Regions from separate parts of the Pseudomonas solani genome, predicted to be linked through region 2. Evidence: predicted binding sites of a transcription regulator. Region 2 holds the regulator's gene; the other holds the start of a gene.

Region 1 (4,510 bases), 2.0 Mb from region 2:
GCAACCACGAAGTGATGATGCGCGGCACCTTCGCCAACATCCGCATCCGCAACGAGATGCTCGGTGGCGAGGAAGGCGGCAACACCCTGCACGTACCCAGCGGCGAGAAGCTGGCCATCTACGACGCGGCCATGCGCTACCAGGAGGAAGGCACGCCGCTGGTGATCTTCGCCGGCAAGGAATACGGCACCGGCTCCTCCCGCGACTGGGCGGCCAAAGGCACCAACCTGCTGGGGGTCAAGGCGGTGATCGCCGAGAGCTTCGAGCGCATCCACCGCTCCAACCTGGTGGGCATGGGCGTGCTGCCGCTGCAGTTCAAGGACGGTACCGACCGCAAGAGCCTGGGCCTGACCGGCAAGGAAACCATCAGCATCAAGGGCCTCAGTGGCGTCAAGCTGCGCCCGCACATACCGCTGACCCTGGAGATCACCCGCGAAGACGGCACCACGGAGAAGGTCGAGGTGCTGTGCCGCATCGACACCCTCAACGAGGTGGAGTACTTCAAGGCCGGCGGCATCCTCCACTACGTGCTGCGCCAGTTGCTGGCCAGTTGACCCGGGAGGCCTGTAGGGGCGCATTCAGAAGCGGGCGAATGAATTCGCCCCTACAGGATCGCACCTCCCGTGGGAGCGGTTTCAACCGCGATGAGCTCGGTGCCTAACAATCGCGAATGAATTCGCTCCCCCCCATCACCCCGGCAGATCAGTTGCCGTTCGGATAATGCCGCGCCAGGAAGCCCAGCAGATGGGCGTTCACCTCGCGCGGCTTTTCGTTCTGCAGCCAGTGCCCGCACTCGGCGATCACATGCTGCTCCAGCGCGGGCACGCTGCGCGGCATGACCTTGATGCTGTGGGCTTCGAGGGTGCCGACCGGGTCCTTGTCGCCGATGAGGAACAGCGCCGGCTGCAGCACCTGGCAGCCTTGCAGCGGCTCGGTACGCTGCCAGCTGCGCTCGAAGTTGCGGTACCAGTTGAGCGCACCATGGAAGCCGCGCCCCTCGAAGGTCTTCAGGTACTCGGCGAAGGCGGCCTCGTCGCACCAGTCCGGCAGCCGGCCGGGGTCCTGCATGCCATCGAACAGGGTCGCGCCGGCGGGTTTGTCCTGGAGGAAGAAGTCCCGGGGCACAGCGGCGGAGCTGTTGTGCATCATCATCCGCAGGGTGCGCGGGATGTCGACATCCAGCTCACGCTCGGCGACGCCCGGCGCCTGGAAATAGAGGATGTAGTTGAAGCGGTCGGCGAAGTGCTGACGCATCGCCTCGGTAGCCGGTTGCTTCGGGCGGCCACCGAAGGGCACCGCCATGCCCACCACCGCCTTGACCCGCTGCGGCTCCAGCAGGGCCAGGTGCCAGGCCACCGGGGCACCCCAGTCGTGGCCGATGACGCAGGCCTCGTGCTGGCCAAGGGCATCCATGGCGGCCTGGATATCGCCGCAGAGGGTGATCAGGTCATAGGCGGCGGGGTCGACCGGGGCGCTGCTGCTGCCGTAGCCGCGCATCTCCGGCACCAGCACCCGGTAGCCGGCGGCCAGCAGCGGCTCGATCTGGTTGCGCCAGGAATGCCAGCATTCCGGGAAGCCGTGCAGCAGCCACAGCGGCCGCCCATCCTCGGGGCCGGCGCAATGCAGGCCGAGGTGGATGCCGTTGACCTCCAGCAGGCGATGTTCGAGCGCGCTCATGGGCTTTCCTTCATCCGTAGCGGTGCAGGCGCCCACTATGACAAAGGCGCGCCCGGGGGCACGCCTTTATCGATATCGCGAATGCTCGGGACTCAGCCTTGCGCGGTGGCCCAGTCGATCAGGCCGAACTGCCAGGTGCCGAGGATCAGCAAGCCGAAGCCGATTCGGTACCAGGCGAAGGCCGCGTAGCTGTGGTTGCCGATGAACTTGAGCAGGGCGCGCACGGCGATCATCGCGAAGATGAACGAAACCACGAAGCCCAGGGCGAATACCGGCAGGTCCGCCGGCTGGAACAGGTGGCGGTACTTGTAGCCCGAGTAGACCGCCGCGCCGACCATGGTGGGCATGGCGAGGAAGAAGGAGAACTCGGTGGCTGCCTTGCGCGACAAGCCGAACAGCAGCCCGCCGATGATGGTGGCGCCGGAGCGCGAGGTGCCGGGCACCAGCGCCAGGCACTGGGCCAGGCCCACCTTGAGTGCCTGCTTCCAGTTCATGTCATCCACCGTCTCGGCCTGGATCGCATGCTCGCGACGCTCGGCCCACAGCATGATCACCCCGCCGATCACCAGGGCGGTGGCCACGGTTATGGGGTTGAACAGGTAGTGGTGGATCAGGTCGGCGAAGGCCACGCCCAGCACCACGGCCGGGAAGAACGCCACCAGCAGGTTGCCGGTGAAACGCTGAGCACTGCGCTCACGAGGCAGGCCGACCACCACGTCGAAGATCTTGCGCCGGTATTCCCAGACCACGGCGAGGATGGCGCCGAGCTGGATGATGATGTTGAAGGCCTGGAAGCGCTCGCCACCGAAGCCGATCAGGTCAGCGACTATGATCTGGTGGCCGGTGCTGGAGATCGGCAGGAACTCCGTGATGCCTTCGACAACGCCCAGTATCAGGGCCTGAAAGGCCGTCCAAAAATCCATCGGAACTCCCCAAGGCGCGCCAAGCGGCGGCCTGCTCTTGCGAATGTGTAAGTGATATGGCCCCAGGCGGGTACCGCGCGCGGCTGAGACCAGCCACGAGGACGCGGGTTCCCGGCCGACGATCCGTTATCAGGTTTGCCGGCCAAGGGCCGAAATGCTATCAGACATGCTATGGATTCGCGCGCGGCAAAGACCGCTCCGGAACGCGCAATCCGCTGCCGAACAATAACAAGCCAGGAGCACCGGACCATGAACCTTCGCAGTCTGCCCATCAGCCGCCGCCTGTGGCTGATCCTCATCGTCTCGGTGTCGATGCTGGTGATCCTCGAGGTGGTGATGCTCCAGCAGATCCACACCGACCTGCTGCACGGCAAGGAACTCAAGACCCAGCACGTGGTGCAGACCGCCGCGGGCGTGTTGCAGCACTTCCAGGCCCAGGAAGCCGCCGGCACCCTGCCCCGCGAGGAGGCGCAGAAGCAGGCCATGCAGGCCATCCGCGCCCTGCGCTACGACAAGAACGACTACTTCTGGATCAACGACCTGACCCCGCGCATGGTCATGCACCCGACCAACCCGAAGCTGGAGGGGCAAGACCTCTCCGGCTACAAGGACCCGGACGGCAAGCCGCTGTTCAACGACATGGTGGCCGTGGCCCGCAGCAAGGGTGCCGGCTTCGTCGACTACCGCTGGCCCAAGCCGGGCGCCATTGATCCGGTGCCCAAGGTGTCCTACGTGCAATTGTTCGAGCCCTGGGGCTGGGTGATCGGCTCAGGCATCTATATCGACGACATGCAGGACGAGTTCTGGTCCCAGGCCCTGCACGCCTCGGCCATCGGCCTGGTGATCGCCCTGATCATGGCGGTGCTGGTGGTGGTGATCGCCCGCAGCATCACCCGCCCGCTCGAGGAAGTGGTCACCGCCATGGCCGCCATCGCCAGCGGTGAGGGCGACCTCACCAGCGCCCTGGACAACCAGGGGCGCGACGAGATCACCGCGCTGTCCGGCCACTTCAACGCCTTCACCAGCAAGCTGCGCGGGGTCATCCGCCAATCGCTGGACGCCGCCGGCGCACTGGACCAGGCCGCCGGTTCCCTCGGCAGCATCGCCAGCAACGGCCAACGGCAGAGCGAACAGCAATCCCAGCAGATGGAGCTGGTGGCCACGGCCATCAACGAGGTCACCTATGGCGTGCAGGACGTGGCGAAGAACGCCGAGCACGCCGCCAGTGAAGTGCGCACCGCCGAAGACCAGGCGCGCCTCGGCCAGAGCAACATCGACAGCAGCCTGCGGCAGATCGGCCAGCTTTCCGACACCATCGCCCAGGCGGTGGAGGTGATCCGCTCGCTGGCCGAGGAAAGCTCACAGATCGGCTCCGTGCTGGAGGTGATCCGCTCCATCGCCGAACAGACCAACCTGCTGGCGCTGAACGCCGCCATCGAAGCCGCCCGCGCCGGCGAACAGGGCCGCGGCTTCGCCGTGGTCGCCGACGAAGTACGCCTGCTGGCCCAGCGCACGCAGAAATCCACTGCCGAGATCCACGGCATGATCGAGCGCCTGCAGGGCAACTCCGAGGCGGCGGTGAAGGTGATCAACGAAAGCAGCCGCGCCTCGCAACTGACGGTGGAGCAGGCCAGCCAGGCCGGCGAGAGCCTGGGGCAGATCGCCCAGTCGCTGCGCAACCTCACCGGGCTCAATGCCTCCATCGCCAGCGCCACCCTGCAACAATCCCACGTGGTGGAAGACATCAACCAGAATGTGACTCAGGCAGCCAGCCTGGCCCATGACAACGCGATGGCTTCAGAGCAGACTAGCGCCGCCAGCCAGCAGCTCAGCCAGTTGGCCGAACAATTGAACCGCTTGTTGAGACAATTCCGCGTTTGAGGACCGGCATGGGCAACATGGAACACCAA
Region 2 (4,510 bases):
TACCAATTTCACCAGGTTGCTCTCGACCTCGGTGACCAGTTGGGTGACGCGCTTGATCACCTGGCCGGTGAGATCCTGATAGTCCTGGGCAAGGAGGATGTCGTTCATCCTCGACGAAAGCTGTTCGGTATCGCGTTGACTGCGAGCAAGGAAAGTCTCGATGCGCTTGGCCAGGTCGCGGAAGGCATCCGCGCCAATTTCCCGACGCATGAAGCGCCCCCACTCCTCTCCCAGGCTCTGGGCTTCATCGCCTAGGCCATTGAGCAGCGGTGCGCTCTCCTCCACCAGGTCCATGGTCCGGTTCGCGGCCTTCTCGGTCATCTTCACCACGTAGGAAAGACGATCAGTGGCGTCGGCGATCTGCGAAACCTCTGTGGCATGGGGCAGGTGCGGGTCGATCTGGAAGTTGACGATCGCGGTGTGCAGCTCGCGCGTCAGCTTGCCGACTTCCTGGTACAGCCCGCGATCACGGACTTTGTTGAGTTCATGGATGAGTTGCACGGCATCGCCGAAATTGCCTTTTTCAAGGGTATCGACCAGCTCGCGCGCATGGTTTTTCAGGGTCGACTCAAGGTCTCCCGGTTGGGAATCTTTTTGGTCCATGGCGTCCTCGCGACTGGCATCAGCCGTTGACCCGTTCGAAGATCTTCTCGATCTTCTCTTTGAGCACCTGGGCGGTGAAAGGCTTGACCACATAGCCGTTCACACCGGCCTGGGCCGCTTCGATGATCTGGTCACGCTTGGCCTCGGCCGTCACCATCAGCACCGGCAGGTGCTTGAGGCGCTCGTCGGCACGCACGGCGCGCAACAGATCGATCCCGGTCATGCCCGGCATGTTCCAGTCGGTGACCAGGAAATCGAAGTTGCCACTGTGCAGCATGGGTAGAGCGGTGGTGCCATCATCGGCCTCTGCGGTATTGGTGAAACCCAAGTCACGCAGGAGGTTCTTGATGATGCGTCTCATCGTCGAGAAATCGTCCACGATGAGGATTTTCATGTTCTTGTCCAAATCGACCTCCGTACAGTCCTAAACGCCCCCGTAGAACGGGGGCGTCGATCAATCGAAAAACCGGCGTGCCAATCAGTGCGCGCGCCATTCACCCAGCCGTGACCGCAAGCGTGCGGCACATTGGCTGTGCAACTGGCTGACCCGCGATTCACTGACCCCCAGCACTTCGCCGATTTCCTTCAAATTCAGCTCTTCGTCGTAATACAGCGCCAGTACCAAGCGCTCTCGTTCCGGCAGATTGGCGATGGCGTCAGCCAGCGCCGCCTGGAAGCGCTCGTCTTCCAGATCATTCGAAGGTTCGAGATGGGTGACTCCGGTGTCTTCGTGCGTCGCGCCATGTTCACCGTCCTGCAACAGGTCGTCGAAGCTGAACAGGCGGCTGCCCAAAGTGTCGCTCAGGATGCCGTAGTAATCTTCGAGACTCAATCCAAGTTCGGCCGCAACTTCCTGATCTTTAGCGTCTCGCCCGGTTCTTGCCTCAATTTTCCGGATGGCATCGCTCACCATCCGGGTGTTGCGATGGACCGAGCGTGGTGCCCAATCCCCTTTTCTCACTTCATCGAGCATGGCACCGCGGATGCGTATGCCTGCATAGGTCTCGAAACTTGCGCCCTTGCTGGAATCGTATTTCTTCGAGGCTTCGAGCAGGCCGATCATGCCGGCCTGCATCAGGTCCTCCACCTGCACGTTGGCCGGCAAGCGGCCCAGCAGGTGGTAGGCGATGCGTTTGACCAGCGGCGCGTAGCGCTCGATCAGCTGGTGCTGGGAATCCCTAGCCTGTGCCTTGTTGTACATACGAAGTCCACTAGCGGGTGTCATATGGCCGAATCCGCGATCGGTTGCTGCACCAGGCGCTCCACGAAGAACTCCAGATGACCGCGTGGGTTGGCCGGCAGGGGCCAGCTGTCCACTTTCTGGGCTATCGCCTTGAACGCCAGGGCGCACTTCGAGCGCGGGAAGGCTTCGTAAACCGCGCGCTGCTTCTGCACGGCCTTGCGTACGGATTCGTCATAGGGCACCGCGCCGACATATTGCAAGGCCACATCCAGGAAGCGATCAGTCACTTTGGTCAGCTTAGCAAAGAGGTTGCGACCCTCCTGTGGACTATGTGCCATGTTGGCCAATACGCGGAAACGGCTCATGCCGTAGTCGCGGTTGAGGAGCTTGATCAAAGCATAGGCGTCGGTGATGGAAGTGGGTTCGTCACAGACGACTACGATCACTTCCTGCGCCGCGCGCACGAAGCTGACCACCGCGTCGCCGATGCCGGCGGCGGTGTCGATCACCAGAACGTCGAGGTTGTCGCTGATCTCGCTGAAAGCCTGGATCAGGCCGGCGTGCTGCATGGGCGAGAGCTGCACCATGCTTTGGGTGCCCGAGGCGGCCGGCACGATACGAACGCCACCCGGGCCCTGCAGCAGCACGTCACGCAGGTCGCACTCGCCGGCGATCACGTCGGCCAGGGTGCGCTTGGCGGTGAGGCCGAGCAGTACGTCGACGTTGGCCAGGCCAAGGTCGGCGTCCAGCAGCATGACCCGGCGACCGAGATCGGCGAGGGCCAGCGAGAGGTTCACCGACACGTTGGTCTTGCCGACGCCACCTTTGCCGCCGGTTACGGCAATCACCTGTACGGGATGCAAACTACCCATTTATTACACCTTGTCTCACGTCGACTGGGCCACTTGGCGGGCTCGTGCCACTCATCCGGAGTGGCTGGGGTTCTATCCGACTCGGCGGGCCGGGTTCTGGTACAGCCCGGCGAACAGGTCGGCCATGGCTTCTTCGCTGGGGTCCTCCGGCGTCTGCAGGCTCACTGCACGGCTCACCAGCTGGTGGCTGCGGGGGATCTGCAGGTCATCCGGAATCCGAGGCCCGTCAGCAAGATAGGCTACCGGGAGATGCTGGCCGATAGCCAGTCCTAAAACCTCTCCCAGGCTCGCCGCTTCGTCGAGCTTGGTCAGGATGCAGCCAGAAAGACCGCAACGCTTATAACTATGGTAGGCCGCCTTTAGCACTTGGCTCTGACTCGTTGCAGCCAGCACCAGATAGTTCCTGGCTTTGACACCACGGCTGGCCAAGGTCTCCAACTGCATTTTAAGCGCAGGATCGGTCGCCGGCAGGCCTGCGGTGTCAATCAGCACCACACGTTTGCGCGCCAGCGGGGCCAACGCCTGGGTCAGGGATTGGCCGGGATCGACATGGGTCACCGACACGTTGAGGATGCGGCCGAGAGTCTTCAACTGCTCCTGGGCGCCGATCCGGTAGCTGTCCATGCTCACCAGGGCGATCTGCTGGGCGCCGTATTTCAGTACGTAGCGCGCAGCCAGCTTGGCCAGGGTGGTGGTCTTGCCCATGCCGGCCGGGCCGACCAGGGCGATCACACCGCCCTCTTCCAGCGGCTCCTGCTGCGGTGTGCGGATGGCGTGGGCCAGGTGGGCCAGGACCATGCGCCAGGCCTGGCGCGGGTCCTTGACGGAGGCGACACGCTCCATCAGGGCACGGGATAGTTCGGCGGACAGGCCCATGCGCTGCAGGCGACGCCAGAGGCCGGCCTGCTGCGGACGGCGGCTCTGCATCTGGCCCCAGGCGATGGAGCCCAGCTGGACTTCGATCAGTTCACGCAGGCCGTTGAGTTCGAAACGCATGGCATCCAGGCTGCGCTGGTCGGCGGCGGCCGGTGCTGCGGCCTTCGGCTGGGCAGCGGGTGCCGCCAGCGGCGAGGCACTTGCACGCTCGGTGCGTTGCGGACGCATGGCGGCGGCGAGGCTTTCCGCAGACACGTCCGAACGGTCGGCAACCAGCTGGCGGTTCTTGCCGGCGTCGGCCTGGCCACCGCGGTTGCTCAGCTCGGCATGGGCCTCGGCGATGCGGGTCTGGGTACGGCGCAGCTCGGCTTCGAGGGCCGGGTTGGGCTTGCTCGGGGCGGGAGCCGGCATGGGATAGTCGAGCGCGGCGGTGATCTCCACCCCACCGGCGACCCGACGAGTGCCGATGATGGAGGCATCCGCGCCCAGTTCGTCCCGCACCAGTTTCATGGCCTGGCGCATATCCGCAGCGAAGAAGCGTTTGACCTGCATGGCCTGTGACCTCGGTTAGTTCTGCCCCACAGTCGAGACTATGGTGACCTGCTTGTTGTCCGGTATTTCCTGGTAGGCCAGTACGTGCATGGTTGGCACGGCGAGCCTTGCGAAGCGCGACAGCATCGCCCGGATCGGCCCGGCTACCAGCAGGATGGCCTGCTTGCCGAGCATTTCCTGGCGCTGCGCCGCTTCCACCAGGGAACGTTGCAGCTTCTCGGCCATGCCAGGCTCCAGGAGGATGCCATCCTCGGAGCCTTGTCCGGCCTTCTGCATGCTACTGAGCAATATCTGTTCCAACCTGGGCTCCAGGGTGATCACAGGCAGCTCCGGCTCTAGTCCCACAATGCTTTGCACGATTGCGCGGCTCAGCGCCACGCGAACAGCTGCCACCATAGCGGCGGGATCTTGACTCTTGGGTGCG

What was found. The regulator FliA, encoded in region 2, starts transcription of late flagellar genes. The targets are predictions, from matches to a motif close to CTAAAGTTTNNNNNNNNNNNGCCGNTAA.
Region 1: the regulator FliA is predicted to act here: its motif matches at 2,729-2,756, upstream of PSm6_RS30125 (methyl-accepting chemotaxis protein).

The regions. Positions count from the first base shown of each region.
Region 1 is NZ_AP023081.1:6,632,458-6,636,967, forward strand. Features, by position in the region: gene acnA (aconitate hydratase AcnA) at 1-554, shown strand, start outside; gene PSm6_RS30115 (alpha/beta fold hydrolase) at 703-1,677, opposite strand; gene PSm6_RS30120 (undecaprenyl-diphosphate phosphatase) at 1,770-2,600, opposite strand; gene PSm6_RS30125 (methyl-accepting chemotaxis protein) at 2,850-4,481, shown strand; gene PSm6_RS30130 (hypothetical protein) at 4,499-4,510, shown strand, end outside.
Region 2 is NZ_AP023081.1:4,640,651-4,645,160, reverse strand. Features, by position in the region: gene PSm6_RS21140 (protein phosphatase CheZ) at 1-603, opposite strand, end outside; gene PSm6_RS21135 (chemotaxis response regulator CheY) at 623-997, opposite strand; gene fliA (RNA polymerase sigma factor FliA) at 1,082-1,828, opposite strand; gene fleN (flagellar synthesis regulator FleN) at 1,825-2,658, opposite strand; gene flhF (flagellar biosynthesis GTPase FlhF) at 2,731-4,086, opposite strand; gene flhA (flagellar biosynthesis protein FlhA) at 4,102-4,510, opposite strand, start outside.